DNA from 3 places in the Parabacteroides timonensis genome. Region 3 is predicted to be linked to each of the others. Evidence: riboswitches for the same ligand, from Rfam matches in the RefSeq annotation. Region 3 holds a riboswitch; each other region holds the start of a gene.
The links. Region 3 has a riboswitch for cobalamin ahead of BQ7394_RS01335 (cysteine-rich CWC family protein). Riboswitches for the same ligand answer to the same signal wherever they lie in the genome.
Positions count from the first base shown of each region.

Region 1 (13,358 bases), on a different contig from region 3:
GGTTATTCATTGGCTTGGGGTAACGAACTGATGGCGAAGCTGACTGAAGCCGGTTTCAGCGCAGACGAAGTTGCCAAGAAGATCAAATTCAATCTGGGTATTAGCTCCAACTACTTCATGGAAATCGCTAAGTTCCGTGCTGCCCGTTGGTTGTGGGCTGAGATCGTTGCTGCTTACAATCCTGCATGCAACTGTGCCTGCAAGATGAATGTACATGCTCAGACTTCCGAATGGAACATGACTGTTTACGATGCTCACGTAAACCTGTTGCGTTCTCAGACTGAAGCGATGTCTGCCGCTTTGGCCGGTGTCGATTCTATCACTGTTCGTCCGTTCGATAAGACTTATCAGACTCCGGATGATTTCTCAGAACGTATCGCACGTAACCAACAATTACTGCTGAAAGAAGAATGTCACCTGGATAAGGTGGTCGATCCTTCTGCCGGTTCTTATTATGTAGAAGTACTGACTAACTCGTTGGCTGACGTTGCCTGGAAACTGTTCCTGGAAGTAGAAGACAAAGGCGGTTTCGGTGCTGAAGTGGCTAACGGTAACATACAGAATGCAGTAAATGCTTCTAACGTAGCCCGTAAGAAAGCGGTTGCTACCCGTCGTGAAATCCTGCTGGGTTCTAACCAGTTCCCGAACTTCACAGAAGTAGCTGCCGGTAAGATCAAAGAAACAGCTTCCTGCTGTTGTGGCGGTGGTCACTCTTGTGGTGAATCGACTGTTACTCCTCTTGATTTCTCTCGTGGTGCATCTGAATTTGAAGCATTGCGTCTGGCAACGGAAAATAGCGGTAAGACTCCGAAAGTGTTTATGTTGACTATCGGTAACCTGTCTATGCGTATTGCCCGTTCACAGTTCTCAAGTAACTTCTTTGCTTGTGCAGGATACAAGGTAATTGATAACTTAGGTTTCGAAACAGTAGAAGCCGGCGTTGATGCAGCGATGGAAGCAGGTGCTCAGATCGTTGTTCTTTGTTCTAGTGATGACGAATATGCAGAATATGCTCCTGCTGCTTATAAAGCATTGGCCGGACGTGCTGAGTTCGTTGTAGCCGGTGCTCCTGAATGTATGGAAGACCTGAAAGCTCAGGGTATCGATCAATTTATCAATGTAAAGAGCAACGTGCTCGAAACATTGAAGGCTTTCAACGCAAAATTAGGAATCGCTTAAGTAGAAACAATTATGAGACCAAATTTTAAAAACATAGATATCAAGAATGCCGGTTTTGCAGCTACCAATGCTGCCGAATGGGCAAAAGCCAATGGCATTGAAACCGATTGGAAAACACCTGAGCATATCGAGGTGAAACCTGTTTATACGAAAGAAGACCTGGAGGGAATGGAGCATCTGAACTATGCTTCCGGTCTGCCTCCTTATCTGCGTGGTCCGTATAGCGGTATGTACGCTATGCGTCCCTGGACAATCCGTCAGTATGCCGGTTTCTCTACCGCAGAAGAATCAAATGCATTCTATCGTCGTAACTTGGCTTCCGGTCAGAAAGGTCTGTCTGTTGCATTCGACCTTCCGACACACCGCGGATACGATGCCGACAACGAACGTGTTGTAGGTGACGTTGGTAAAGCAGGTGTATCCATCTGTTCGCTGGAAAACATGAAAGTATTGTTCGCTGGTATTCCTTTGAACAAGATGTCTGTTTCCATGACCATGAACGGTGGCGTTCTTCCGGTATTGGCATTCTACATCAACGCAGGTCTGGAACAGGGCGCTAAGTTGGAAGAAATGGCCGGTACAATTCAGAACGATATCCTGAAAGAGTTCATGGTGCGTAACACCTATATCTATCCGCCTGAATTCTCTATGAAGATCATCGCTGATATCTTCGAATATACATCACAGAAGATGCCGAAGTTCAACTCTATTTCTATCTCCGGTTACCACATGCAGGAAGCCGGTGCTACGGCAGATATCGAAATGGCTTATACACTGTGCGACGGTATGGAATATCTTCGTGCCGGTGTGAACGCAGGAATCGATGTGGATGCATTCGCTCCGCGTCTGTCATTCTTCTGGGCTATCGGTGTGAACCACTTCATGGAAATCGCCAAGATGCGTGCTGCACGTATGTTGTGGGCGAAGATCGTGAAGAGCTTCGGTGCCAAGAACCCGAAATCACTGGCTTTGCGTACTCACTGCCAGACTTCAGGATGGTCGTTGACGGAACAAGATCCGTTCAATAACGTAGGTCGTACTTGTATCGAGGCTATGGCTGCTGCACTGGGACATACACAGTCTCTGCACACCAACGCGCTGGACGAAGCTATCGCATTGCCGACAGACTTCTCTGCACGTATCGCTCGTAACACACAGATCTATATCCAGGAAGAAACAAAGATTTGTAAGGAAATCGACCCGTGGGCAGGTTCTTACTATGTAGAATCTTTGACAAACGAACTGGTACACAAAGGTTGGGCATTGATCCAGGAAATCGAAAGCATGGGCGGTATGGCAAAAGCTATCGAAACAGGTCTTCCGAAGATGCGTATCGAAGAAGCTGCTGCTCGTACACAGGCTCGTATCGACTCAGGTGTTCAGACAATCGTTGGTGTTAACAAATATCGTCTGCCGAAAGAAGATCCGATCGATATCCTTGAAATCGACAACACTGCCGTTCGTAACGAACAGATTGCCAATTTGAAGGTGTTGCGTGAAAACCGCGACGAAGAAGCTGTTCAGAAAGCATTGGCCGATATCACTGAATGTGTGAAAACTAAGAAAGGCAACTTGCTGGAACTGGCTGTTAAGGCTGCTGGCCTGCGTGCATCATTGGGAGAAATCTCGGATGCCTGCGAAGTTGTTGTGGGACGTTATAAAGCAATCATCAGAACTATATCAGGCGTGTATTCATCAGAAACAAAGAAAGATGCAGACTTCATTAAGGCTTGCGAGCTGACTGAAAAGTTTGCGAAGAAGGAAGGTCGCCAGCCGCGTATCATGATCGCTAAGATGGGTCAGGACGGACACGACCGTGGTGCAAAGGTTGTTGCAACAGGTTATGCAGACTGTGGTTTCGACGTGGATATGGGACCGTTGTTCCAGACTCCGGCAGAAGCTGCCCGTCAGGCTGTTGAAAACGACGTTCACGTAATGGGTGTTTCTTCTCTGGCTGCCGGACACAAGACATTGATCCCGCAGGTTATCGATGAGCTGAAGAAGTTAGGCCGCGAAGACATCATCGTCATCGCCGGTGGTGTAATCCCTGCACAGGACTACGACTTCCTGTACAAAGCAGGTGTTGCTGCTATCTTCGGCCCGGGTACTTCAGTGGCTAAGGCTGCTGTTCAGATCCTGGAAATCCTGATAGGAGAAGAATAATAGCTGAATATCTTACAGATTGATACTGCGTAGTTTTCTGTAGAGAACTACGCAGTTCTTTTTTCCAATGTGCACGAATCTATATACACAAAGAACATACTTACATAATTAAATACATACAAAGATGGCAAAACAACGACATTTTCATGAGGGCAGAACAGGAAGAAACGACATCTCCCGTCGTTTATCCGATAAAAAAGAAAGAGAGCAATTATCCGGTGCACAATTAGAATTAAATCGTATAAGAAAGACGATTGCCGGCCAAAAAGAGGAAATCTATCTGATACCGGAAAAGGAAGAACGTATCAAGGATTTTTTTGAACGGAATGCCAAGCCTGTATTTGAAAAAGAAACAGCTTTAAAATATAAGTACCTTGTGTATCTGGATGAGGCTTATGAGAGTGGAGAACTGACTTCAAGCGAAAAGGATACACTCCTTGATCTTTTTGCAGAGGAAAGCCAGGGAGTTGAAGATTTCGTGACTACCGACGAACAGCGGGAACATCTTTTAGAGTTGAAATATAAATATGACGAACTGACGCTCGGCATGAGTCGTGAGGAGTTGGATCAGGAAGCTGTAGAAGACACTTTAAGCCTGTTTGTCAATCGTTGTGGTATCAGACCCAATAAAGCAATGGAGGCTGCGAAGACGGAAGACGAGTTGCTGACTGCTATTTCTGCTTATATGAAAGCACGGGATCGAAGGGCGAATGCTGCTGCGGGAGAAAAAGCAACGCGTGCTGGTAAGAAAACAAAAGAAGCCGGAGCGGAAAAAGTATCAAAGAGATTTCTGCTTGAACAATTTCAGATAAGCCAGGCCATCGGAGAAATGAAGAAACTCTATGTAGATATGATAAAAGAGTTTTACAAAGGAGGGGTGGAAGACGAAGTGCGTACTGCCCGGAAAGAAGAACTTTTGAAGCAATTAGCTGTCGATAATGCACAAAAAAATCTGGCAGATATTTTGATCACACAGATCGAATGGATGGAAGAGGTAGCGATGGCAGCTCCGGCCGAAGAAAAAGACCTTATGGCATATAATATGAAACTTCGTTATTTATTGATTTGTTTTGATGAACAGTTGAGAATTATCAAAAATGCTCCGATTCCTGGTGTAGAAGGGCCATACTCCCAACTGCGTAACTTTGCATGGAAGGATCTGCCTATCCAGATGAATATGCTGTTTACCCGTCATAAAAAAGATATGAAAGGCATTGAAGAATATGTGTCCTCAGTCTCTACTGTTTCCGGTTTAAAATCATTCCTGAAGCGGTACGGGCAAACTCACGGTGGTGGTGGCTTCCTGGGAGAAGATGACTGGAATTGGGGATAAATTTATCTTTTAGAAGAAAGTAATAGGGTCGTTTTTCGTTTGAGAAACGGCCTTTTTTGTTTATGTTTACGCCTCAATAAAGATAAACTTATTACTATATGGAATCGATCAATTGTTTTTTACCTTATATTTCTCCTGAACTACTCGCTCCTATTGTTGAAGAGTTGAATAAAACGGGTCTTATCGATAAGATTTTCCTGATGACATCCAATCCTGATGTCGAACCATATCCCGGTTGTGAGATACTCTCAGTCGATACACTAACCAGCACACAAACGCTGCGTTCTATCTATGAACATGCGGAAGGAAAGAATGTTTTGCTTTATCTCCGTCCCGGCCTGATCCGGTTTGGACAATATGCACTGGAACGGATGGATACGGTTCTTCAGGAATGTAAATACAACCGGATTGTTTATGCCGATTATTATGAGATATCAAACGGAACTAAAAAGAACCATCCGGTGAATGATTACCAGTTGGGAAGTGTTCGGGATGATTTTGACTTCGGGCCGTTGCTGATGATTAAATATGATGCATTAGACACTTATCTGGTGCAACTTCCCGATAAGGCTCCCGTGTATAAATATGCCGGTCTGTATCGTTTTCGTCTTCATTGTGCTGCTTTAGTGGAGGGAATTATTCATATCAGGGAGTATCTGTATACATTCCAGGAAGAAGATATCCGTAAAAGCGGGGAAAAGCAGTTTGATTATGTAAATCCTAAAAACAGGGATGTTCAGTTGGAAATGGAAGCTGCATTTACTTCTACCCTGAGATATAATAAAGAATATCTGAAAAAGAAAATCCAGTCAGTAAAGTTTGCATCGAAAGGCTTCAAATATGAAGCTACTGTGATTATCCCTGTCCGCAACCGGGTACGAACCATTGAAGATGCTATCCGTTCCGTGTTTATGCAACAGGCTTCGTTTAAGTTCAATCTGATCATTGTAGATAATCATTCCACAGACGGAACTACCGAGGTGATTCGTCGGTATGCTTCCGACGACCGGTTGGTTCATCTGATTCCCGAACGTGACGACTTGGGGATAGGCGGATGCTGGAATTTAGCTGCCGCTCATCCGTTATGCGGTAAGTTCAGTGTGCAACTCGACAGCGATGACGTATATAGCGGGCCGGATACATTGCAGAAGATTGTCGATACGTTCTACACTGAAAAATGTGCAATGGTAATCGGAACCTATAAAATGACCGACTTCGACCTGAATGAAATACCACCGGGCATTATCGACCACCGGGAGTGGACCCCGGAAAACGGACGTAATAATGCGTTACGCATTAACGGGCTGGGAGCACCAAGAGCCTTTTATACTCCGATACTTCGCGAAATAAAGATGCCGAACGTAAGTTATGGTGAAGATTACGCGATCGGCCTGGCTATTTCACGCACTTACGCGATCGGCCGGATTTATGATGTCCTGTATCTCTGCCGGCGCTGGGAAGACAATACGGATGCTTCACTCGATATACACAAGGTTAATGAATATAATGCTTATAAAGACAGCCTGCGTACACGGGAGTTGAGGGCGCGTGGAAATGTTTTATGAAACATGGAAGGATAAAGAATAATGGAAAATATAAATCAACAGGCTAAAGAATTAATACGCGAACATCTTACCTTTTGGGAGCTGGCACAGGTAAACTATGCCGCTCTCGAAAAGGTGCAGACCCGTATATTGGAGGTGAATGGTTATCCCGTTATTCTTCAGTTCAATCCGGAGCGTATCCGTTCGTCGGCAGCGAAGATCGATAAACAGTCGTTGGCTGCCCGTCCCTGTTTCCTTTGTGAGGCGAACCGTCCCGGCAATCAACAATGGATTGACTTTGGGGAAGAGTATCAGATCATGGTGAATCCGTATCCTATCTTTCGCGAACATCTGACCATCCCGCTTCGGGCACATCTGGAACAACGTATCTCTTCCCGTTATAAAGATATGTTGTTGTTGGCTGAAGCCCTGACAGATTTCATCATTTTTTATAACGGCCCGAAATGCGGAGCATCAGCTCCCGATCATATGCATTTTCAGGCAGGAAATAAAGGCTTCCTGCCGCTCGAGACAAACTGGCGGAAAGTCCGGAAAGAGGTGGTGTTTTCTTCCGGACAGGCAACCTTATTTGCTTTAAGGGATTTCCTGCAACCGATGTTCGTTCTCGTGTCTGCAGATAAGGAAGACGCTGTCGTTCTTTTCAACCACCTGTACTCTTTGCTACCGATCAGGACGGAGGAGTACGAACCTATGATGAACGTATTGGTCTGGACGGAAGCCGGACAATGGATCACCTGTGTTTATCCGCGAAAGAAACTGCATCCTGCCTGCTATTATGTCGAAGGGGATGCCAATATATTGATCAGTCCGGCAACGGTCGAAATGGCCGGTGTTTTTATCACTCCACTGGAAAAAGATTTCCGTAAAGTGACCTCCGGAGACCTGCAACAAATTATAAGTGAAACTTGCCTCTCCGCGGAGGAGATGGATCAGTTAATCAGTAAATCTAAATCATACTCCTTATGAAAACAAAACGAACATCCCCCTGGTGTTGGATACCCTCGCTTTATTTTGCAGAGGCATTGCCTTATGTTGCTGTGATGACAATCTCCGTTATCATGTATAAACGGCTGGGGATCAGTAATACCGATATAGCCCTGTACACCAGTTGGCTGTATCTCCCCTGGGTAATCAAACCTTTCTGGAGTCCGTTTGTCGATCTGTTGAAAACGAAACGCTGGTGGGTTGTCACCATGCAGTTCCTGATAGGAGCAGGATTGGCCGGTATCGCTTTTACTATCCCGATGGATCATTTCTTTCAGGTGACCCTGGCCGTTTTCTGGCTGGTGGCTTTCAGTTCGGCTACACACGATATTGCAGCGGACGGTTTTTATATGCTGGCACTCGACTCGCACGATCAGGCTTTCTATGTCGGGATACGAAGTACCTTTTATCGTATTGCAACCATTGCCGGACAAGGATTACTTGTGATGCTGGCCGGAGCTTTGGAGGACAGCACCGGAAAGATTCCGTTCGCTTGGTCGATCACTTTCCTGATCCTGGCCGGACTATTTATCGGTCTCTGCCTGTATCATAAGTATATTTTGCCGGTTCCGAAGTCCGATAAAGCGGCTGTAACAGTTACTGCTTCTACCATATTTAAAGAATTCTTTGCTACATTTGTCTCGTTTTTCAGGAAGAAACAGGCATTGGTCGCTATACTGTTCATGCTATTCTATCGTTTTCCCGAGGCACAACTGGTCAAGCTGGTAACACCTTTCCTGATCGATCCGCGCGAAGTGGGTGGTTTGGGACTTACTACTTCTGAGATCGGCCTGGTGTATGGTACAATCGGTATTATAGGCCTGACGCTGGGAGGTATTATCGGGGGAATCGTGGCGGCGCATGGCGGATTAAAGAAATGGCTTTGGCCGATGGCGCTGGCAATCACATTGCCTGATCTGGTTTTTATCTACCTGAGTAGTGCACTTCCTGAAAGCCTGCTGGTCATTAATGTATGTGTGTTTGTTGAACAGTTCGGTTACGGATTTGGTTTTACTGCCTATATGTTGTACCTGATCTATTTCTCCGATGGTGAACATAAAACGGCTCATTATGCGATATGTACCGCTTTTATGGCATTGGGGATGATGCTTCCGGGAATGATTGCCGGGTGGTTGCAGGAGGAACTGGGATATGTGAACTTCTTCTGGTGGGTGATGGGATGTTGCCTGATCACACTGGCTGTAACTGCTTTCCTTAAGATAGATCCGGCATTCGGTAAAAAAGACAGAACGATCGATTAATTAAGTAATAAAACGGAAATATGATACTAATAGCCGACAGTGGTTCCACCAAGACAGATTGGTGTGTAATAGAAAGAGGAAAACCTGCCCTTCGTTTTCAAACGCGAGGTATGAATCCTTTCTTTCAGACGGAGGAGGAGATAGGGAAGGAGATTGAAACCGGATTACTGCCTGCATTAAAAGACCTTATACCTTCCGCTGTCTATTTTTACGGGGCGGGTTGTGCTTTCCCTGAAAAGAATGAAATGATACGTCGGTCTGTTAACCGGTATCTGTCTGTACCTGTTGAGGTAGGGAGTGATCTCTTGGCTGCTGCCCGTGCTTTATGTGGCGACGAGCCGGGGATAGCTTGTATTCTGGGAACCGGTTCGAACTCCTGTTATTACGATGGTAAAGAGATTATAAAGAACGTTTCTCCCCTGGGATTTATTCTGGGAGATGAGGGAAGCGGTGCTGTATTGGGTAAGCTATTGATTGGGGATGTCTTGAAAAACCAACTACCTCCGGCCCTTAAAGAGCAGTTTCTTACACAATATGGGTTGACTCCGGCATCGATTATGGACAAGGTTTACCGGCAACCTTTCCCTAACCGTTTTCTGGCCGGCCTTTCCCCTTTTATACGGGAGCATTTGGATGAACCTGCCATTTGGGAACTGGTCACCCGTAGCTTTCTGGCATTTTTTACCCGAAACGTGAAGCAGTATGATTGTTTTGAATTACCTGTCCACCTGGTCGGTTCAGTCGCCTGGTATTATCAGGATATACTGAAAGATATTGCTTTTGATTTGGGTCTCCATCTTGGAGCGATTGCGCAAAGTCCGATGGAGGGATTGATTGCGTATCATGGTAAGTAAACTTATATTTGATTATGTCATTTACTAAAATAACAGAACAAGATTCATTATATAATGACCTGGAAGAGAAATCTGTTCGGGAGTTGTTGGAAGATATAAACACAGAAGACCAGAAGGTCGCATTGGCAGTGCAAAAAACAATCCCCCAGATAGAGAAACTGGTAGATCAGATCGTTCCCCGGATGAAACAGGGAGGGCGTATCTTTTATCTGGGGGCCGGAACAAGCGGTCGGCTGGGAGTGCTCGATGCTTCTGAAATACCTCCTACTTTCGGAATGCCCCCTACTTTGGTGATCGGTCTGATTGCCGGTGGCGATACAGCTCTTCGCAATCCGGTAGAGAATGCGGAAGATGACATGGAGCGTGGTTGGGAGGAATTGCAGGAGCATCAGGTCACGACCAAAGATACGGTGATCGGTATTGCTGCATCCGGTGCGACCCCTTATGTGATTGGAGCTTTGCGTAAAGCCCGTGAGCAGGGGATACTGACAGCCTCTATCTCTAGTAATCCGGATTCACCCATGGCTGCTCAGGCCGATGTGGCGATCGAAATGATTGTCGGTCCGGAATTTGTAACCGGTAGTTCGCGTATGAAGTCCGGTACGGGACAAAAGATGATTCTGAATATGATTTCAACATCTGTTATGATCCGGTTGGGGCGTGTAAAAGGCAACCGGATGATCAATATGCAATTGACTAATCAGAAACTGGTCGACCGCGGAACGCGGATGGTGGCAGAGGAGTTGGGACTGAGTTATGGCCAGTCGCAGCGACTCCTTCTCATGTATGGATCGGTAAAGGCTGCCGTTGATGAATATCGAAAACATAATATTTGATATTTTTCATCAACTGATGGAGAACGAAACGAAAATATCTCTATATTTGCGATGTGCATTGTTCCGGACCTGTATCCGCAGGAAAGGATTAAAAGGGAATCGGGTGTAAATCCCGGACAGTCCCGCTGCTGTAAGCTTCATAACGGATTGGGCAACACTAGTGCCACTGTTCTTTTTTGAATGGGAAGGCGCTCAAACCGGAAGTAAGTCAGAAGACCTGCAAGGCATGTTATTTCGACGGCTTCGAGGAAAGGCCGGAAGAGAACAGGGGGCAGCTTGTCGTCTCCACTATTCTTACTCCCGTTTCCCCTCTAGCTGTCTGAACGTTTTTGTTTTTAATTATTTTGCCATAATAATTAGGAAAAGAGGCATGGATCGGTTTGCGGGATGAGCTCCGTAATCGGTGCATGCTTTCCTTTTTATGAATGAACAGGATGATAGGAATACTTGTTTATTATAGGAAAAGTGCGTTTATTTGCAAACATAATTAATTAACAACAGGCAATATGAAGAAGGTTACAGGTTTAGTTTTGGTTATTTTGATGGTATTCATAGCCGTGCCGGCTAAGTCACAACTGAAGTTCGGATTAAAAGGAGGAGTAAACATATCGTCCGTTCATCTGAATTCTGATATATTGAAAGCGGATAATGTGACAGGGTTCCAGATCGGTCCGATGATCGAGACAACAATTCCACTGGTAGGTATCGGACTGGATGCGGCGATCCTTTATTCTCAGAAAGGACTGGAACTGAAAGCGAAAGGTACTGAAAAGACCAGTATAAAAACGGATTATCTCGATGTACCGGTCAATTTGAAATGGAAATTCGGTATTCCTCTTGTTAAAGCTTATCTGTCGGCCGGACCCTATATCGGTTTCCGTGTCGGAGGAGATAAAATCTGGAATGTTTTGGGCGAACAGATGAAAACAAAAAACTTCAGTGCAGGACTAAACTTCGGTGTAGGGGCTGAATTGATAAGCCATTTACAGGTAGGGATAAATTACGGATTGGGATTGACTGACAATTACAGTGCAGACAAACTGGATTTGGGAGGTGCTAAGAACCGTGGATGGTCTATAACAGCTGCAGTTTTGTTTTGATAACAGATAAAAGATATGCAGGGCCGGACTTTAACAGTCCGGCCTTTTTTGTTACTTTTGACCTCGTAAATGAAATACGCAGATGTCATATTACCCCTTCCGTTAGAGAATAGCTATACTTATAGTATTCCTTCCGATCTGGAAACTGCTGTCATTCCCGGTTGTCGGGTGATTGTCCATTTCGGTAAGAAGCGCTATTATACGGCGATTGTAATGGATGTGCATGAACGCAGGCCTGATACGGATTTTGAAACGAAAGAAATTTATGCCTTGTTGGATGCGACTCCCGTACTGCGCCGTCCGCAACTCCGTTTCTGGAAATGGATCTCATCCTACTATATGTGTAAACTGGGGGATGTATATAAAGCAGCCTTGCCTTCCGGTTTGAAACTGGAAAGTGAAACGGCTGTCACCTATAATCCCGACTTTGAGGCAGATGCCCCTTTGAGGCCGAATGAACAGTCGGTACTGGACGCTTTTACCGGTGTCCTGAAACTGACCGTGTCGGAACTGGAGAAAAAGACAGGGCTCCGTAATGTAGTTCCTGTAGTTGCTTCCCTGATGGCCCGTGGAGCGGTAGTGGTGAGTGAGGAAATGAAACGGGGATTTGTCCCGAAGATGCAAACCTTTATTCGCTTATCGGAAGAATATGCTACTGAAGAACGGTTACAGGCGGTATTTACAGATTTTAAGCGGGCGAAGAAACAGGAACTTTTATTAGTTTGCTATCTGGATCTGAGTCATGCCTTGAATCCGGCGTTGGTTCAGGAAGTCTCTAAGAAGGAGTTGTTGGAACGTAGTGGTTGCTCTTCCACGATCTTGGATGGACTCTTGAAGCGTGGTGTTCTGGTAAGTTATGAAAAAGAAGTGGGGCGTTTACAGGTTCCGGTCTGCCGTCTGCAACCTCTCAGCCCGTTAAGTCCGGCACAAGAGAAGGCTTATAGTGAAATACATGACGTCTTTACTTCAAAGGAAGTTTGCCTGCTTCATGGAGTTACTTCGAGTGGCAAGACGGAAATCTATGTCCGGCTGATCGATGAGGTATTGAAGATGGGACGGCAGGTGCTCTACATGCTGCCTGAAATAGCTATCACGACACAGATAACCGAACGGTTGGCAAAATTGTTCGGCGATAAACTGTTGGTATATCATTCTAAATTCTCGGATAACGAACGGGTAGAGGTTTGGAATAAATTATTGTATGGGAATGGTCCTATGCTGGTATTGGGAGTACGCTCTTCACTCTTCCTTCCGTTTAAGGATCTGGGATTGATTGTCGTAGATGAGGAGCACGAGAATACTTACAAACAACAAGACCCGGCGCCCCGTTATCATGCCCGTAATGCGGCGATCGTGTTGGCCGGCATGCATGGGGCCAAGACTTTGCTGGGCTCGGCTACACCTTCAATCAATTCTTATTTTAATGCAACTTCCGACAAATATGGCCTAGTTGAACTGACTGCACGTTTTGGCGACTGCCTGATGCCGGAGATTATCTCTGTCGATATCAAGGAATTGAAACGGAAGAAGATCATGAAGGATACGCTTTTCTCCCCATTATTGGTAGAGAAAGTAAACGCGGCTCTGGCCCGTGGCGAACAGGCGATTCTTTTTCAGAACCGCCGTGGATTTGCTCCGCTGATCGAATGTAAGAGTTGTGGTTGGGTTCCTCATTGTGTAAATTGCGATGTTAGCCTGACTTATCATAAATATCATAATCAGCTGGTTTGTCATTATTGTGGCTATAAGATCCAGTTGCCGCCTCATTGTCCGCAATGCCAGAGCACGGAATTAAAGATGATGGGTTTTGGTACGGAAAAGGTGGAGGAAGAGATTGCTTCCCTGTTCCCGTCGGCAAAAGTGGAGCGGTTGGATTTTGATACTGCCCGTACCCGCACAGCCTATGAACGGATCATCGCTGACTTTGAGAAAGGTAAAACGCATATCCTTATCGGAACCCAGATGTTATCGAAAGGACTGGACTTCGGAAATGTCAGTGTGGTAGGCATACTGAATGCCGACAACCTGATGAACTATCCGGATTTCAGGGCGCATGAACGGGCATTCCAGTTGATGGTGCAG
Region 1 covers NZ_LT669941.1:2,760,156-2,773,513, reverse strand. Annotated here, with positions in the region: gene mutA (methylmalonyl-CoA mutase small subunit) at 1-1,179, shown strand, start outside; gene scpA (methylmalonyl-CoA mutase) at 1,192-3,342, shown strand; gene BQ7394_RS18650 (hypothetical protein) at 3,467-4,675, shown strand; gene BQ7394_RS25905 (glycosyltransferase family 2 protein) at 4,774-6,240, shown strand; gene BQ7394_RS25900 (DUF4922 domain-containing protein) at 6,271-7,206, shown strand; gene BQ7394_RS18640 (MFS transporter) at 7,203-8,486, shown strand; gene BQ7394_RS18635 (ATPase) at 8,507-9,340, shown strand; gene murQ (N-acetylmuramic acid 6-phosphate etherase) at 9,355-10,176, shown strand; cobalamin riboswitch at 10,218-10,415, shown strand; gene BQ7394_RS18625 (porin family protein) at 10,683-11,276, shown strand; gene priA (replication restart helicase PriA) at 11,346-13,358, shown strand, end outside.
Region 1: linked by a shared signal. The riboswitch ahead of BQ7394_RS18625 (porin family protein) and the one ahead of BQ7394_RS01335 (cysteine-rich CWC family protein) in region 3 are both predicted to bind cobalamin.

Region 2 (13,358 bases), on a different contig from region 3:
TTCTTTTGCCAATTCAGCACTGGCTTCAATAGCCGCATAGTTGATACGCTCAAATACTTTGTCCATAAAAGTCAGATGTTCATCGCTTTCCCAACGGATGCCGCGTACGGCAAGCGCGTGATGGTAACCGCTTACCCCAAGGCCGATACTGCGGTAACGATGATTCGTTATCTGTGCAAAGGGTACGGGATAGAAATTAAGGTCGATCACATTATCGAGTGCACGGACCACTGTCGCCACCTTTTCTTTCATCTGTTGTTCATCTTCCAACGGCAAATGCCCAAGTGATAAGCTGGCTAGATTACATACCACGAAATCGCCTGGGCGAACTGTTTTCACCACGACTGTATCACCGTTCTCTGTGAGGATTTCAGTAGAGACGGATTCGATGGATGACATGTTCTGTGCTATTTCCGTACATAAGTTCGAACAGTAAATGATACCCCGGTGAGGATTAGGGTTGGCACGGTTTACGGTGTCACGGTTGAAAGTGAAAGGAGTACCGGTTTCTACAGCCGAGCGCAATACCAGCCTGATAATATCTTTAATACTTATACTGCGTTTTGAAAGGCGATTATCGTTCACACAGTCCAGATATCTTTGTTCCCATTCTTCGCCATAATAATCTTCCAGGCAATATCCTTTGATAGTCATTATCTCATTCGGGCAAAACAGATACCATATCTGGTTCAGGTCTTCTTTTGCCATGCGCCAGAACAGGTCGGGATAACATACTGCCGGAAATATATCATGGGCTTTCATCCGGTCGTCGCCATTATTGGTACGGAGTTGGAGAAATTCAGGTAAATCTTTGTGCCAAACGTCGAGATACACTGCTACGGCTCCCTGCCGCATACCCAATTGATCTACGGCGACAGCTGTATCGTTTACCAGTTTCATCCAACGGATCACACCTCCGGCAACTCCTTTAAATCCTCGTATATTACCACCTGTGGCACGTACTTTCCCGAAGTACATCCCCATACCTCCGCCAAACTTGCTGACCATCGCAAAATTGTCAATACTGCGGTAGATACCTTCCAGGCTGTCGGGTACGGTATCGATAAAGCAACTGGAAAGTTGGTGATAAGGCTTGCGTGCGTTGGAAAGCGTAGGAGTTGCCATCGTAACCTGGAGGCTACTCAACAGGTCGTAGAACTTTTTAACCCACAACATCCGGTCGTGCTGTTCGGGCATGGCAAGATGCAGGGCGATTCCCAGAAACATTTCCTGTACGGATTCTACCGGTTCATGAGAACGGGTACGGATAAGGTAGCGTTTCGCCAGTAAATCCAGTCCTGAATAATTAAACAGTTCATTTCTTTCCGGACAGATAAATCCGGCAGCTTCTTCTATCTCTTGCTGAGAGTAATTAGCCAGTATATAGTTACCATATAATCCTTCGTTGGTGAGATAGCTTAATTTATCATAGAATGTATGGATACCGACAGCTTCTTCCTGTTTTTTTAGTTTCTTTGCCAACTGGAAGTTTAATAGACGGGCTGCAATGAATTCCCAGTCGGGAGCTTCCTGTGTAGTCAGTTCTACTGCCGCTTTGATGAGTGCCGTCAGTCGTTCTTTGGATGGCATTTCAGGTTTACAGAAACTGAAAAATTTCTCAGCCAGTATAGTCAGACTGTATTCGTTGGCAGTGAATTTATCCTGTATAGCTTTGAGTGTCTCCATAATGGTCGTATCACCCACTTCATGTGTAATGTGATTGAGGGCTTTCCTTCGTTCCGTCCGTTGCCAGCGATAGAGTATATAGTTTTTAGCTTCGGCATAAAAACCATGTTCCATCAGGCTACGTTCCACTTCGTCCTGAATGCGTTCTACACTGCGGTTTGCTACATTGCTGTTTACAAAACGCTCCACTTCATCCACCATGCTGCGGATGTTTTCGTCCGCTATTTCCTGTCCGGTACTGGCAAAGCTTTTCCGGATGGCAACGGTTATTTTCTCCCTGTTATAAGGTTCGGATGCCCCATTTCTCTTGGTTATTTCCATGAGATACTTTTGAAAAATAAAATTAGAGTATACTTTCGTACTGTTCCCCTATCCCCACGAGTAGAAACAGCCTTTAATGAACGGCAGGTCTTCTGACTGACTCCTTAATTTCCGATACCTTCCCGGTGTCCTCCCTTTAAAGGGAGGACCTCCAGTGGCAATTGTCTTTATCGGAAAGTAGAGCGGAGTTTTACAGCAGCGGGACTGTTCGGGATTTTCACCCGATTCCCTTTTAATCCGAATGGAAGGAAATCCATCCGAAACCAGTTCAAAAGCAAAGGTAGCAGAATTTGGGAATCTAATAGCATGGAATACGTTAAAAGAAATAGAGGTGGCAAATAATTACTGAATTGAAGTTCTGATTTGAACACAAAAAAAGCATCCGAAAGTTAAACCATCAGATGCTTTTCAGTAATATTGAGGTTCCTGGCGGATTCGAACCGCCGTACATGGTTTTGCAGACCACTGACTAAGCCACTCATCCAAGGAACCGGACTTTATTTTGCTTCAACGATGAGTTTATCTCTTTGGAGGTTCCTGGCGGATTCGAACCGCCGTACACGGTTTTGCAGACCGCTGACTAAGCCACTCATCCAAGGAACCGTTTGTTTCAAATGATGTCTTATCGTTTTTGCGAGTGCAAAGAAAGGCATTATGTTTGGAATATGCAAATCTTTTTCATTCTTTTTGCAGGTGTTGATAGTTGCAGAACTAAGGAAAAAGAAGTTACTTTGTCTCCTGTTAGTATAAATATAAAGGAATGAATTATATAGAAACGGAAATACCCGGTGTCTGGATCATTGAACCAAAAGTGTTTAATGATGCGAGGGGATATTTTATGGAAGCTTATAAGCAGGCAGAGTTTGAACAACACATTGGTAAAATAAATTTTATACAGGACAATGAATCCTGCTCTTCCAGGGGAGTACTGAGAGGACTGCATTACCAGCTGGCTCCTTATTCGCAGTCGAAGTTGGTACGGGTGATAACAGGACGGGTATTGGATGTGGCTGTCGATCTTCGTACCGGTTCTCCGACGTTCGGTAAGTATGTAGCTGTCGAACTTTCCGCAGAGAACAAACGCCAGTTTTTTATTCCACAAGGATTTGCCCATGGATTTCATGTGTTGAGCGAAGAAGCCGTTTTTACCTATAAGGTAGATAATCCTTATATGCCAAGCCATGAAAGAGGCTTGCGGTTTAACGATCCGGCAATTGGTGTAGATTGGGGAATCACAGACATAGATGCAGTGAATTTATCAGAGAAAGATACAAAAGCCCCGCTATTGAGTGCGGCAGAATATAATTTTACATTTAAATAATACGGACGATGAAGACTTATCTGGTTACCGGTGCAGCCGGTTTTATTGGTGCTAACTTTATCAAATATATGCTGGCGGAACATCAGGATATAAAAATCGTGATTCTCGACCTGTTGACTTATGCAGGCAATTTGGGCACGATTGCGGAAGATATTGATGGCAAGCGTTGCGAATTTGTAAAAGGAGATATCTGTGACCGTGCTCTGGCTGATGAACTTTTTGCAAAGTATAACTTCGATTATGTGGTCAACTTTGCTGCAGAGAGCCATGTGGACCGTAGTATTGAAAATCCGCAGTTATTTCTCGTAACCAACATCTTGGGAACACAGAACTTGCTCGATGCTGCCCGCAGAGCCTGGGTGACAGGAAAAGACGAAACCGGCTATCCTCAATGGAGGGAAGGAGTCCGTTTCCATCAGGTATCGACCGATGAGGTGTATGGCAGTCTGGGAGCAGAGGGATATTTCCACGAAACTACCCCGTTGGACCCGAGAAGTCCGTATAGTGCTTCCAAGACCAGCGCCGACTTGTTTGTAAAAGCCTATTCCGATACCTATAAAATGCCCGTAAGTATCACCCGCTGTTCTAATAATTATGGCCCTTATCATTTTCCGGAGAAGCTGATCCCACTGATCATCAAGAATATCCTGGAGGGTAAATCCCTGCCGGTGTATGGCGACGGAACGAATGTAAGAGATTGGCTGTATGTAGAAGACCATTGCAAGGCTATCGATGCCGTTATTCATCGCGGACGGGTAGGAGAGGTATATAATGTAGGTGGTCATAACGAAAAGCAGAATATTGAAATCGTTAAACTGACCATCAGCACAATCCACCGGTTAATGACCGAGCAGCCCGAGTACCGCCAGATGCTCAAGAAGAAGGAGATTGGCCCGGATGGACAGATTTCGATCGACTGGATTAACGACAGCCTGATCACTTTTGTGAAAGACCGCCTCGGACACGATCAGCGCTATGCCATCGACCCGACAAAAATATCGGAAGAACTCGGCTGGACACCTGAAACCAGCTTTGAGGTCGGTATCGTAAAAACGATCCGATGGTATCTGGAAAACCAACAATGGGTAGAAGATATTACCGGCGGCGATTATATGAAATATTACGACCGGATGTACTCCGGCCGTTAATTACAAAACATTGGTTTCTCCATCTGGAGAAGTCGCTGAATGATTTGAAGAGAGGCTGCTCACCAATTCGGGAGCAGTCTCTTTTATTTGTTTACGTATCGACTCGCGTATTTCTTTGCGGACATTTGTGCGCGTGCTATCCAGTTCGGCTTCTTTGGCCGGCTTGAAGAGATCTTTATAGCGGCATTTCACGATCTTGTATTTGAAATTATCCAGATTACCGGTAATATCTATCCCCAGCTTGAATGGAACGGGTGATTTTAATACTGATAGGTGATAGTTGAATGTCATATCGAGATTATGCGTACCTCCGACAGCTACTTTATAACGGTCCATTTCGACAAGGAAGGGGAATACCTCTATTTTATTGTCCTTGATGGCCAGGTCGACCGAAATGCTATCTATCACATTCCGTTTTTTATTCTTGAACATAAGCGTTTTCGATATTTCGGTAAACGTCTCGCCATCCAGCAATACCATGTTTTCACCATGCAGGTAACAAGCCGAATGCAGAGACGGAAGTTCGAGCGACATCATGGAGTCCATCTTACAAGTTGCTGTGATCTGGCAATCCACTACTCCTTCAAACGAACGTAACATCGGTACCAGTGTGTCGATAGCAGGGTACAGGCTGATCAGTTTCTCAACCATTACATCTTCCATGTCGAGATCGAAGCCGGCAGATGCCCCTCGGCTATCTTTTGCCGTATAGAACATCGTCATATTTCCACGGCCGATGTTTGAGTTCATCGCCAGGTTACTCAGGTTGACGCTTTGATCGCGGATAATAATTTCGCCTTCCACATTACTCAGTTCGGCATCTTTGAAGTCTATCTTTTTCGCATTGGTATGGAGTGTCATATCCAGATTGGCCGGAATAACGAATACCTGATCGGTCGTGTCGAGTGAGGCTACGGAAATAGAATCCTGTAAGATATGGGTATCCATGGTCGCCAGGCTTTCCGCATCTATACCGGTATGGCCGGTGGACTCTTGTAATTCGGCATATTGCATGCCGGAGTTTATTGCTTTTATCAATTGGTTGCAATCGATATAATCAGAGGTAAGGGAGAAATTTCCTCTCAACTTGCCTCCCCGCAACATGGCCTGACGGATACTTTTGATTTCTCCGTTCAGCATGAAATCGCTTTTGCCCAGGTGCAGACGAGCATCGGTGAGAGTGATATCGTTTGTGTTAAATTTCAATGTTGTCTGATCGATTTTCATCGGGATAGGCATCATCCGGCTGAACCCGCGCATCTGTTTGAACGAGAGGCTGCCCCGCACTTCCCACTGTCGTAATAGTTGGGAGGTGACGTCGGTGGAGTCTATTTGAACCTGGCTGCCTGTTGTCCTTGTACGACGTGGCCGTCTTGCTGAGTTGGTACGTGTGGCCGTATCTGTCCGGGCAAGCCATCGCTGACGCATCGCATCACGGTAAGGTAGGGCTTCCAGATTAAATGTATTTTCCGAAAGTATCATCCCGGTACGCATGGGGATAATAAAATAACGTAGCGTATCGACGGAGATCGTAGCCCCGAGTGTCGGTATCCGTTTGTCGGAAGCCGAAGATTTGATCCCCCCTTTCAATACAGTCTTTCCGGCTACCAGTAATACGGAATCCGGCAGACGGGTACGCAGATAATCGAATCTGATTTGACCTGTCATCGGGATAACGGCTGTTGTATCTATTACAGGAGAAGTCTTTGCCTGTATAGCCAACTTACTTATGTTGGTACTTATAGCATCCTGGTATTTGACGTTCAGGCTGTCTACCGACATTGACATACTCAACAAGTCTTTGTTGTCCAGATACGAACTACTCAGCCCTGTCGAGTCTACGGAAAAATGTGCTTTGGCAATAAACACATCCATTCCAAGCGGCAGGCTGTAAGCTTTCAGCGTGTCAATATTCAGGCGGCCGGAAGCATGAACCTTTCCGTACTGGCTGTTCAATAGGTCGTCTACATTAAAAGAGGCGGAGAGATCGGCATCCATCACCCCTTGCAGGAACAAGGTATCCGGATTAATGAATTCTTTTGCCAGACGGGTGAAGTCGATTTTTCCTTTTATGTTTGTATCCACATTCGGTGAGGTCAGCAGATTGCTGACTTTGCCCTGCATATCGAGGGAGGTGGTCAGTCCTTTCAGTGTCAGTTGTTCGAGGGAAAGGAACGACGAGTCGGGATACATGCCGTTCAGATGCAGATCCATATCCATTTGCAGGGTATCGATTCCCTGTTTGACCCCCTTCATATGATAAGAACCGTTTTCTATCTTGCAACACAGGTTAACAGACGGCACAATACTGTCGCCCAGGAAACCATGTATATTCCCCTCCATAATGATAGAACCTTTCGCAACAGTCTTATCCCGGTTCTGGAAATAAGCGTCCGGTATGAAATGAAGCAGGTCATTCATGTCGGATATCTTAAGCCCGACTTCCATATCGATACGTGTCTGTTTCAGCAAAGGCAGGCTGCTGACGGAACCGTCGGCGGTGAAAGGTAGGTTGTTTACCAGTAATTCTGCATTGTTCAGCGTCACGGTGTTGTAGTTATCCGAGAGCAGGAGTTGGCTTTTCAGTTTTAGGGCCAGTTTGTTTGCGAGTGTATAAGTCGGGCTGCTGAAGAGAATGGAGGTACAGCCTGTTTCGACATCCAGCTTGTTACCTCCGGTAGTCAGTGAGCCATCGAGACTGAGGAAGAAACCGTTTATCTCGGCAAACAGGTCGCCCTGGCGGTCGTCGTAAGTGAAACGGCCGTTGGTAATGCGTACTTTCTGTAAGTCGATGGGGGGCAAGGGCTTCTTGTCGGTTGCAGCAGAGTCGGGTTCGCTCGAATAGATATCCCAGTTGGCTGAACCTTTCTTGTTGACATAGCCGTAGAAGCGGGGTTCTTCTATATTTACCTCGCCAACCGTTATCTTGCCGCCGAACAGGTAATCGGTTGGACGGAACGAGATCACTACCTGTTTGAATGCCAATAGTGAGTCGGAAGGGATAGCCAGTTCTTCGGTATGTGCCGTCGAATCTTCTGCGGCGTGTGATATCAGGTGTCCGTTGATCAGTTTGATTCCCAGATGCGGATAGGTCTCGAAGTAAGTCAATTCGATCCGTTCGCAATCGAGGTGTGCATCAAGGAATTTATTCGTTTGCTCGATAACGAGCGGAGTCAGTTTTTCCGGAGGCAGTACTCCCCAGTTAAGTATACTGAAACCGATACCCGGTAGGATAAAGAACAGGGTTACGAGTAAGGCGATAACAATCGTGATGACTTTTTTATTGATCTTCTTCATATCAGGCTTGTATTGCATTTTGGATGCGTTGTAAAACATCTTTCTTGATCGAATCGATTAAAGCTGTTGTCTCATCTTCCGAAGGGAAGGTTCCGTATTTATAGCTTTTCTCATTGAATGTGTAAAAGGAATAATCAAACAGGACACTTGCTTGTTTAAAAATAGGTGTGTCTTTCATGTTAAATTCGGCTCTTACTCCCTGGAATGCCATATGGAACATGATTGACTGAGCTTCAGTCAGAATGCCCATATCTTTTTCTGATAAGTTATCAATGGACAATTCTACCTTTTCATTTAAGTTAAAGAAACTGCCACTACTTATAGAGTCTCTATTTTTAGTCATATTATAGTGAACAGTAAACGTATTAAAGAACTCTGTAGCCGGCTTTAACGTTTCAAGTAGTTTTTGGGCGAACGGGCGATGAAACAGATTGAATATATCCACTTTATTTTGCGGAGTATCTTGTTTCTCGTTCTTATCGACCTCTTTCTTAGCAGTCCGTTTTAGTATTGCCAGTTGCTTCTCAAAATCATCCTCTTCCTCGATACTTTCTCCTTTGGCAGCCTTAATGCAAGTTGTCAATGCCCTTTCGAGGCAACCTTCCATATAACTTACAAGCGGTTGTATTTGCGATAGTTCAGCATGTGCACCGACAGATGGAGTAGGGCCGACAGCAACGTCGCAACGATTTAATGCTGTCAAATAATTTTCTTTATCTTTACTCTTAACCACGATCATCGGATAATTGTGGCGGGATAATATATAATTCACTATCAGTCGGGCGATTCGCCCGTTCCCGTCCTCAAAAGGATGGATTCGGATGTAGCGGTAATGAAATAATGCAGCCAGCTCGACCGGCGTTAATGCCCCTTCGGCTTCTGCCGCATTATACCAGGCAACCAAATCGCTCATCAGGGCAGGAGTCTCTTCGGGTGAAGCGTATTCGAAACGTTCTCCTGTTACAGTAATGACGGAGTTGGGACGTGTTTTGTATGTTCCGGCATGAATTATATAGGAAGTCGTTTGTCCGTCAGGGAGTGTACGGAAGATTGTATAATCTTCCCGTAAGAGTGTCAGATGAAGCTGACGAATGAATGTTTCCGTCAGAGGTTTTTCTTTTTCCATAGCCTCCGTTTGCATCATTTTCAGTCCGACATTATGTGCTTTCATCTCTTCCAAGTCTTTCATGTTGGCTGCCTCGACTACTTTCCCAAATAGCAATAGGAGCTCGGTTTGTCCGTAAGTCAGCGTATTTCCTTCGATATGGTTAGAGTTGTAATTGAATTCTAACATGAATTTTTGGTTCAGTCGTGTTTGGTCGTCTGCTTTTAAAGGCTGAAGGGATAGCCATTCCGTATATAGTTGTTCGATCTTATGCGCCATAATGATATGTTTTAATCGTTAGTATTGCAAATGTAGGAATTTACTTGACAATAACTCATATCTTTGTTCCCGATAAGTTTATTTAGAAATAATAAGGAATATGGATTTTCGTCTGAAGGTATTTTACAGTGTTGCGACGAACCTGAGCTTTACGAAGGCTTCAAAGGAGTTGTTTATCAGCCAGCCTGCTATCAGCAAGCATATTCATGAGCTGGAGGTACAGTATAAGACGCCGCTTTTCGACCGTACCGGTGGCCGTATCGTGCTGACAACTGCGGGAGAGTTGCTCCTGTCGCATACCAATAACCTGCTGACGGCTTACCGTCAACTGGATTTCGAAATGAACCTGCTGACCAATAACGTCTGTGGCGAACTGCGTCTCGGCGCCAGCACGACGATTGCGCAGTATGTCCTGCCACCTATCCTTTCTTCTTTTGTCACCAAGTTTCCCGATATCCGCGTTTCCCTGCTCAACGGCAACAGTCACGATATCGAGAAAGCCCTGCGCGAAGGAAAGATCACGCTCGGACTGGTAGAGGGCAATGCCCGTCAGAGTTCCTTACATTACACCCCCTTCATGAAGGATGAACTGGTATTGCTGACCCATACCGGTAGCAAGCTGGCCCATTACGATGAACTGACGCTCGAGCAATTATGTACCCTTCCGTTGATACTTCGCGAAAACGGTTCGGGAACATTGGAGGTACTCGAATCGGCATTGGCCGAACATCAGATCAAACTGTCACAACTGAAAGTGTTGATGCAGTTAGGAAGTACGGAGAGCATCAAATTATTTCTGGAGAATTCGGATGCTTTGGCTATTTTGTCGGTGCGTGCCGTCACCCGCGAGTTGACATCAGGAATATTGAAGGTGATCGATATATCTGACTTTACGGCCGAACGAATGTTCTCTTTCGTGCAACTGCAAGGGCAGAGTGGGGGATTGGAAGAGAGTTTTATGCGATATATGCAAACCTATAAATAATCTATAACCTCAAGTTATCTGCTATTCCATATAGTGATTGGGAGCGCTTGTATTTTAATTTTACCTTTGCGCCGTCAAAAGAGAAGATAACTAAATGAAATTATAGTAATGAATACAATTGAGCAAGTTCTGACGAAGTACAACAAACCCCTTTTCATTCTCCTTTTCGCTATTTGTCTATTGCCTTTTATTTCACCCGCAATAGCCCTGTTTCTGGGGCTTGCACTCGGGATGACGGCCGGGCAGCCTTTTCCTAAGTTTAGTAAGAAGACATCCAAATATCTGTTACAGTTTTCGGTCGTAGGGCTCGGGTTCGGTATGAATCTGCATGAGTCGCTGAAGACAGGGAAGGAAGGGATGCTTTTCACCATTGTGTCGGTGGCGGCTGTACTGGTGTTGGGTATATATCTGGGCAAACGTCTGATGATGGATAGGAAAACCGCTTATCTGATCTCTGCCGGGACAGCTATTTGCGGCGGTAGCGCCATTGCAGCCGTAGGGCCGGTAGTGAAAGCTAACGATAATGAAATGTCGATGGCACTGGGTACGATCTTTATCCTGAATGCAATTGCGCTGTTTATTTTTCCTCCTATCGGTCATTTACTCAATATGACGCAGGAGCAATTCGGCATGTGGGCGGCTATTGCTATCCACGACACCAGTTCGGTGGTCGGTGCCGGTGCTGCTTATGGTGAGAAAGCGCTTGAAATCGCTACGATGGTTAAGTTAACACGTGCTTTGTGGATTATTCCGATTACGATCGTCACCATGTTCCTCTTCAAGCAAAAAGGTGGTAAGATCGCTATTCCCTGGTTTATCTTCTTTTTCATTCTGGCAATGGTTGCCAACACCTTTTTAACGATCCCCGAAACTGTGACAGGTTCGTTAGTTTGGTTGGCTAAGAAGGGATTGACCGTCACTCTCTTTCTGATTGGAGCCGGATTATCAAGAAAAGTAATCAAACAGGTCGGTGTCCGTCCGATGGTACAAGGGGTAGTGCTTTGGGTTTTCATTGGTTTAATTAGCCTGGGAGTTATATTATTGGTTTAATTTCTTATCTTTGCGATTTCTAAGCGAATAAGAAGATGGCTTCAAAAGTAACAAAAGGCATTATAATTACATTCTGGGTACTGTTTGCGGCAGCAGTAGGAACTGTATTTCTGATTTTTACCGCAATAGCGAATGGCTCTATCGGGTATATGCCGCCGGTGGAACAGCTCGAAAATCCTATCGACAAATATGCATCCCAGATCATTTCATCTGACGGAAAGACTTTGGGAAGTTATGCCCATAGTCAGGATAACCGTATCATGACAAATTATAAGGATCTTTCTCCTGACCTGGTGAAAGCCTTGATAGCTACCGAAGATATTCGTTATGCACAACATAGCGGTATTGATGCGCAGGGATTGTTCCGCGCTGTTGTGAAACGCGGTATCCTGATGCAGAAGAGTGGTGGTGGCGGTAGTACCATTACCCAGCAGCTGGCAAAACAGCTTTTCTCACCGAGTGCCGATAACTTTATGGAACGCCTGTTCCAGAAGCCGATCGAATGGGTGATTGCCGTTCAATTGGAACGTTATTACACAAAGGAAGAGATTATCAGCATGTATTTGAACAAGTTCGACTTCCTGTATAATGCCGTAGGTATCCAATCGGCTGCACGTGTTTATTTCGGTACCACTCCCAAGAATTTGAAGATAGAAGAAGCCGCTACGCTGGTGGGAATGTGTAAGAACCCTTCTTACTTTAACCCGGTACGCCAGAATGAACGTACCCGTGGCCGTCGTAATACGGTGCTCGAACAGATGCAGAAGGCCGGTTATATCTCTCGTGCCGATTGCGACTCGTTAAAAGCGTTGCCGCTGACTGTCCGTTTCAGCCGTATGGATCATAAGGAAGGCTTGGCTCCCTATTTCCGTGAATATCTTCGCCTGACATTGACGGCTAAGAAACCGGACCGTAAACGTTATGCCTCTTGGCAAGGTCAGAAGTTCTCGGAAGATTCGCTGGCCTGGGAAACCAATCCTCTGTACGGTTGGTGTAATAAGAATAAAAAAGCCGATGGTGAGTTCTATAACCTTTATACCGACGGTCTGAAAATATATACGACCATCGACTCGCGTATGCAGAAGTATGCAGAAGATGCCGTTCGCGAACATATCGGAAAAGAATTACAACCTGCTTTCTTCCGTGAGAAGAAAGGACGCAGTTATGCGCCGTTCTCCCGTGATGTGTCGGTTGGACAGGTAGATACGATGATTATGCGTGCGATGCACCAGACTGACCGCTACCGCAGCATGAAGAGTAGTGGAATGAACGAAGCCGATATGCGTAAAGAGTTCCAGAAACCGGTGGAAATGCGTGTATTCAGTTGGAATGGACCGATCGACACCATTATGTCGCCGTGGGATTCTATCCGTTATCATAAGAGTTTCCTGCGTACGGCCTTTATGTCGATGGACCCGCGTACGGGATATGTGAAGGCTTATGTGGGAGGTATCGATTATAATGATTTCCAGTATGATATGATAAATGGCGGACGTCGCCAGGTGGGTTCTACCATCAAGCCTTTCCTTTATTCGTTGGCGATGATCGAAGGTATTAGCCCTTGTGAGGAAATGCTTCACGTGCAGCAACAACTGACCGACGAGAACGGTATCCTTTGGTCGCCGCGTAATGCCGGAGCCAAGCGGGTAGGTGAAATGGTGACTATCCAGTGGGGATTGCAGAATTCGTCCAACTGGGTGACTGCTTATCTGATGAAGCAGCTTTCTCCTTATACCTTTGTCCGCCTGTTGCATTCGTTCGGGCTGAAAGGGAATATCGATCCTGTTATTTCCGTATCGCTCGGTACGCCGGATGTGTCGGTGGGCGAAATGGTGGCTGCTTATACGGTGTTTGCCAATAAGGGTATCCGTGTCGAACCGCTTTATGTAACCCGTATCGAAGACTCGTATGGAAATACGATAGCCAGCTTTAATTCGCAAATGAACGAAGTTTTGCCGGAAGATGCTTCCTATAAGATGCTGTATATGTTGCGGAGTGTGATCGATGGTGGAACCGGTGGACGTGTCCGTTTCCGGTATGGTATAAAGGCGCCTATGGGAGGTAAGACAGGTACGACACAGAATAACTCCGACGGATGGTTTATGGGATTCACGCCGAGCCTGGTGTCCGGTTGTTGGGTAGGAGGCGAGGATCGTTCGATCCACT
Region 2 covers NZ_LT669941.1:1,696,502-1,709,859, reverse strand. Annotated here, with positions in the region: gene BQ7394_RS14480 (ribonucleoside-diphosphate reductase subunit alpha) at 1-2,007, opposite strand, end outside; cobalamin riboswitch at 2,073-2,290, opposite strand; tRNA gene BQ7394_RS14475 (tRNA-Cys) at 2,428-2,499, opposite strand; tRNA gene BQ7394_RS14470 (tRNA-Cys) at 2,536-2,610, opposite strand; gene rfbC (dTDP-4-dehydrorhamnose 3,5-epimerase) at 2,768-3,328, shown strand; gene rfbB (dTDP-glucose 4,6-dehydratase) at 3,337-4,476, shown strand; gene BQ7394_RS14455 (AsmA-like C-terminal region-containing protein) at 4,477-7,773, opposite strand; gene BQ7394_RS14450 (Fic family protein) at 7,775-9,157, opposite strand; gene BQ7394_RS14445 (LysR family transcriptional regulator) at 9,258-10,142, shown strand; gene BQ7394_RS14440 (YeiH family protein) at 10,251-11,192, shown strand; gene BQ7394_RS14435 (transglycosylase domain-containing protein) at 11,228-13,358, shown strand, end outside.
Region 2: linked by a shared signal. The riboswitch ahead of BQ7394_RS14480 (ribonucleoside-diphosphate reductase subunit alpha) and the one ahead of BQ7394_RS01335 (cysteine-rich CWC family protein) in region 3 are both predicted to bind cobalamin.

Region 3 (6,734 bases):
CTGTATGAGTTTGTAACGAGTCTGCCGGGGCATAATGATCTCATCGATAAAGCCCTGCTCGGCTGCCCGGTACGGATTTGAAAAGTTTTCTGCATATTCTGCCATTGCCTGCACTTTTTCCTCTCCTGTCGCTTTCCTGTACAGGATATTGACAGCCCCTTCGGCTCCCATCACGGCAATTTCAGCCATCGGATAAGCCAGATTTATATCGGCTCCGGTCGGCTTGCTCGACATCACGATATAAGCTCCTCCATAAGCCTTACGGGTAATCAGCGTGATTTTAGGCACCGTTGCTTCGGAATAAGCATAAACGATCTTGGCTCCGTGCCGGATAATACCATCATGCTCCTGCTGGCAACCGGGTAAAAATCCGGGTACATCTTCAAAAGTGATCAACGGTATATTGAAACAATCACAAAAACGGATAAAACGTGCTGCCTTGTCTGATGCGTCGATATCCAGTACCCCTGCCAGAAAAGCTGGTTGATTGGCTACTATACCGACTGAACGTCCTCCCAAACGGGCAAAACCGACTACGACATTTTTAGCAAAATGAGGCATTACCTCAAAGAAATAATGATTATCGACCACCGGTTCTATAATGTCCTTGATATCATAAGGTATATTCGGATCATCGGGAATAACCTGCTGCAAAGCTTCTTCTTCACGGCGAATATCATCCGTACAGGAGATCACCGGCGCATCTTCCATATTATTTGAAGGCAGGAAACTCAGCAACTCACGAATGCTCATCAACGTTTCTTCTTCCGTGTCGCACATAAAATGAGTCACACCACTCTTGCTGCTATGTGTATAAGCACCTCCCAGTTCTTCCTTGCCGACCTCTTCATGTGTAACGGCTTTCACCACATCCGGACCGGTTATGAACATATGGCTCTTCTCCTTCACCATAAAGATAAAATCGGTCAATGCAGGAGAATAGCAGGCACCGCCCGCACAAGGCCCCAGAATCGCCGATATCTGCGGAACAACACCCGAAGCCATCGTGTTCTGGTAAAAGATGGAAGCATAGCCCGCCAGGCTACTTACCCCTTCCTGGATACGGGCACCACCCGAGTCGTTCAGGGCAATAACCGGGGCTCCGCTTTTCAAAGCCAGTTGTTGAACCTTTACGATCTTAGCGGCATTCGTGGCACTCAACGTTCCTCCGTAAGCCGTAAAGTCGTAGGCATAGACAAATACCTGCCGCCCGTCTATCTTTCCATAGCCGGACACGATACCATCTCCCGGGATCTTATTCTTATCCATACCGAAGTTCGTACAGCGATGGACAACAAACTTATCCAATTCGTTAAATGTACCTTTGTCCAGCAACATATCGATACGTTCGCAGGCAGTCATCCGTCCGGATTCGTGTTGCTTTTCTATACGTGCAATCCCTCCTCCCTGTGAAGCCGCATTGTCACGTTCTTCAAAGGTTTTATACAATTGTTCCTTTCCCATTTTATTCTTCCTTATCTTTTATTACGTCCAACGTCAGAAGAACCTGGTTGCTTGCCACCGAGTCTCCTTCTTTTACCAGCACCTCACGCACCTTACAGGTTGAACTAACCTTATAATTACTCTGCATTTTCATCGCTTCTATCACTACGACAATATCGCCGGCTTCCAGGCTGTCGCCTTTCTGCACCAGGACTTTCATTACTTTTCCCGGCATCGGGGAAACGATTTTGTTATCCTGACGTTCTTCACCGCCCTTACGCATACGCAGATACTTAGTCTGCGAATCCACAATATCAACATTATATGACAGGAAATGCGTATTCACCGTATAATTCTTGCCTCCTTCACCACGAATCAACTCGGCATTATACGAAATACCATTATGCAAGATCGAACAGGCTCCGTTCTCCGCCATCATAATATCGACTTCATAAGGAACACCGTCAATCGTCAACTGAACCTTATTCCCTTCTTTACTGACCAGCGAAACATCCGCCACTCTTTTTCCTATATGTATTTCCATAACGAATAATTTTCTAATGTACTACTATGCCAATCATTAAATACGTAAGACCCCCTTTTGCAGGCCGAACTCACGCCAGCGGCTGATCGGACGATTGTCGGATCCCTGCCCGGACTTATTTTCTTCTAGGTTGATCAGATAATCCATATAAGCGGCAATCATAGCTACATTTTCGGTTTCCGTGCCACTTTCACTTACCGGATGCTGCAATTGTTCTGCATGCTTTTCAATAAAAGAAGTATCATATTTCCCTTTCACAAAATCGGAAGAATCCATGATGCGGCGCAGATAACTGATATTTGTTTTCAGACCGGTGATCTTGTACTCATGTAACACACGCCGCATCCGTTCGATAGCATACTGGCGTGTCGTCGCCCATACGATCAGCTTTCCAATCATCGGGTCATAGTAAACAGGAATTTCATATCCTTCATACACATAACTGTCTACACGGACACCAATACCATTGGGTTCTGTCAGTTGGCGTATAACACCGGGCGAAGGCATAAAACCGGCATCGGTATCTTCGGCACAGATACGGCATTCGATCGCATGACCACGCTGTACAATATCTTCCTGCCGGATATGGAGCGGTTCGTTGTTTGCCACCCTAATCTGTTCTTTCACCAGATCGACACCCAATACCTCTTCCGTAATAGGATGTTCCACCTGCAAGCGGGTATTCATCTCCAAAAAATAAAAATTCCGGTGCTTATCTACCAGAAACTCGATAGTACCTGCTCCGGAATAATTAACGGCCTTTGCTGCTGCAACTGCCTTTTCTCCCATATTTTTCCGTAACTCAACCGTAATAAACGGAGAAGGACTCTCTTCTACAATCTTCTGGTTACGACGTTGAACCGAACATTCACGTTCACACAGGTGGATCACATTTCCATGGTTATCACCCAATATCTGGAACTCGATATGATGTGGTTCTTCCACGAACTTCTCCAGATAAACCGTATCGTCACCAAAAGAGGAAAGAGATTCCGAGCGGGCAGAGTTATAAGCCTCCTCCACTTCATTCTCATTATGAATCAGGCGCATCCCTTTTCCACCGCCTCCCATAGAAGCTTTCAGCATCACCGGGAAACCGATCTCTTTACATATACGAAGCGCTTCCGCTGCGTCCTGCAGAGGTTGTTGGGTACCCGGAACTACCGGAACACCAGCCGCAATCATCCGCTTACGAGCCGAGATCTTATCGCCCATTGCTTCCATCGTTTCTGCTGTAGGACCGATAAATATAATATTCTCCTCTTTGCACCGCCTGGCAAAATCGGCATTCTCGGAAAGAAAACCATACCCCGGGTGAATGGCATCTGCCTGATGCTCTTTTGCTGCCCGGATAATCTTTTCTATATCCAGATAACTCTCTTTGGATGCAGCAGGTCCTATCAGACAAGCCTCATCTGCATACAAGACATGACGCGCTGCCCGGTCGGCTTCCGAGAACACAGCCACCGACTGTATTCCCATCTCCCGGCAGGAGCGCATAACGCGTACGGCGATCTCACCGCGGTTCGCTACCAATACTTTTTGAATCATATTAATGTTTTAACCGTTTATAACGAGGATTCACTTCACATGCATAGAAGTATTTCTTTATTTCATTCAGGCATGCACTGCACAGGCACCCCGGATAATGCAATTTCACATAGGCTAGCTGAAGCTCGTCCAGCTTTACGGGCGCACAATGACAAGCGGATATATCATCCACCCGGCAAACAAAGGAGATACCACAACGCGGACAATCTTTCTCCATGATCTGATATTTTTTATAATAAACAATCTTTTCGAACCCGTATCCTAACCCACGAGGATATGAGCCTTTAATGAATGGCAGGTCTTCTGACTTACTCCCATTCTGAAGCCTTCCCGACCTTCGTCAGTGGCATAAGTTGTTTTCAGAATGTTGAACGGAGCTTCACAGCAGCGGGACTGTCCGGGATTTACACCCGATTCCCTTTTAATCTGTATCACCCGACCAGATAATACAGAACCGATTCGGCGACAAATGTAGAGAATTTATTACACATTTTACTCCAAATTGTGCATATTTTTTATTGGAACACATAAGAGGCTGATAATACAACAGTTAGAAGAGAGCTCATCCTTGACTATCCTTTTTGGGAAAACATTTTTACTTCAAAAATCAAAAAGTTTTCCACTTTTACTAATTTCATATCTAACAATCAGATGTTTGACATAATTTAACTCGTTAAAAGTTTTCCAAAAAGAACACCATATATAGTTTAAACATACCTTTGTCTAAGTAAAAACAACATAAATATATTATCAATTTTATCATGATACAAACAGTTATCAAACGGGATGGACGTATCGTCGGATTTAATGAGGAGAAGATAGTAACAGCGATACGAAAAGCCATGCTGCATACAGAAAATGGGGAGGATTTGCAGCTGATCCGCCAGATTACGGATCATATTTCATTCAAAGGAGAACCGCAAATGACAGTCGAAGCGATACAGGACGCAGTCGAACTGGAACTAATGAACAGTAGCCGTAAGGACGTTGCACAGAAATATATCGCTTACCGCAATCAGCGCAGTGTTGCCCGTAAAGCTAAAACACGCGATATGTTCCTGGAGATTATCAACATCAAATCGAACGATATCACGCGCGAAAATGCCAATATGAATGCAGATACCCCTGCAGGCATGATGATGAAATTCTCCAGTGAAACCACCAAACCGTTTGTCGACGATTACCTGTTGAGTGAAGAGGTAAAAGAGGCCGTTGCAAACAACTACCTGCACATTCATGATAAAGATTATTACCCGACCAAGAGCCTGACATGCGTTCAGCATCCGCTGGACCGCATCCTTAAATATGGATTCTCTGCCGGACATGGCGAATCACGCCCGGCAAAACGCATCGAGACAGCCAGCATCCTGGGCTGCATCTCCCTGGAAACAGCTCAGAACGAAATGCACGGCGGACAGGCTATCCCCGCTTTCGACTTCTATCTGGCTCCTTACGTACGTAACAGCTTTATTGAAGAGATCAAGAACCTGGAAGACCTGAACGGCGTGAATTACTCACATCTGTATAATAAAGAACTGGACGACTATGTAACGCGTCCGCTGGATGGCCTGAGCGGTGACAAACGGATCATACAGCATGCTATTAATAAAACTGTCAGCCGTGTCCATCAGTCGATGGAAGCTTTCATTCACAATATGAACACCATTCATTCACGCGGTGGTAACCAGGTGGTGTTCAGCTCTATCAACTACGGCACGGATACTTCAGCCGAAGGGCGTTGCATCATTCGTGAGATATTGAAAAGTACTTATCGTGGTGTCGGCAACGGCGAAACGGCTATCTTCCCGATCCAGATATGGAAAAAGAAACGTGGCGTCAGCTATCTGCCGGAAGACCGCAACTATGACTTGTACGAACTGGCATGTAAAGTGACTGCCCGCCGTTTCTTCCCGAACTTCCTGAACCTGGATGCTACATTCAACCAGCATGAAGACTGGAAAGCGGACGACCCACAACGCTATATGTATGAGGTAGCAACCATGGGATGCCGTACCCGTGTATTCGAGAACCGCTTCGGACCGAAGACTTCCATCGGACGCGGAAACATTTCTTTCTCGACTATCAACATCGTACGCCTGGCTATAGAATGCATGAGTATAGAAGATAAAGAACTTCGTATCGCCCGCTTCTTTGCCAAGCTAGACGAAATGCTGGAAATTACTGCACGCCAGTTGCACGAACGTATGGAATTCCAGAAAACAGCTTATGCCAAACAGTTCCCGTTGCTGATGACTTCACTTTGGCTGGGTAGTGAGAAGTTAAAACCGACAGATACGATCGCCCCGGTTATCAACCAGGGTACACTGGGTATCGGATTCATCGGACTGGCTGAATGCCTGGTTGCCCTGACTGGCAAACATCATGGAGAAGATGCGGCTTCACAGGAACTCGGTTTGAAAATCGTCACTTATATGCGCGACCGCGTAAATCAGTTCTCGGAACAATACCAGCATAATTACAGTGTACTTGCCACTCCGGCAGAAGGACTTTCCGGCAAATTTACGGCACGCGACCGCAAGAAATTCGGAGCACTGCCAGGTATCACCGATCGTGAATATTATACCAACTCCAACCACGTTCCGGTATATTATAAATGCAGCGCCCGTCATAAAGCAGAGGTAGAAGCTCCTTATCACGCATTAACTGGTGGCGGCCATATTTTCTATGTTGAAATAGACGGCGATGCAACCCATAACCCGGAAGTGATTATGAAAGTGGTCGATATGATGGACAAATATAATATCGGATACGGCTCGGTAAACCATAACCGTAACCGTTGCCTGGATTGCGGTTATGAAAATGCAGATGCCCACATGGAAGAATGTCCGAAGTGCGGTAGCAAGCATCTGGATAAGTTGCAGCGTATCACCGGTTACCTGGTAGGCACAACCGACCGCTGGAACAATGCCAAACTTGCCGAATTAAATGATCGCATTATTCATAATTGATAATTTTCATTAGCATATTAATTTATTGACACATTATTTTTTATGCTTTCAATCATAGACATTATAGAAGATACAACCGTAGACGGTCCGGGATTCCGGACCGCTATCTACGCTGCCGGATGCCCGAATCAATGCCCGGGTTGCCACAATCCGGAGTCATGGGATATAAAGAAAGGTAAACCAACCCCGACGGAAGAAATATTGGACAAAGTTCTGGCCGACGAATT
Region 3 covers NZ_LT669940.1:125,795-132,528, reverse strand. Annotated here, with positions in the region: gene BQ7394_RS01350 (acyl-CoA carboxylase subunit beta) at 1-1,464, opposite strand, end outside; gene BQ7394_RS01345 (acyl-CoA carboxylase biotin carboxyl carrier protein subunit) at 1,466-1,987, opposite strand; gene accC (acetyl-CoA carboxylase biotin carboxylase subunit) at 2,024-3,538, opposite strand; gene BQ7394_RS01335 (cysteine-rich CWC family protein) at 3,540-3,755, opposite strand; cobalamin riboswitch at 3,815-4,013, opposite strand; gene BQ7394_RS01330 (anaerobic ribonucleoside triphosphate reductase) at 4,300-6,507, shown strand; gene nrdG (anaerobic ribonucleoside-triphosphate reductase activating protein) at 6,550-6,734, shown strand, end outside.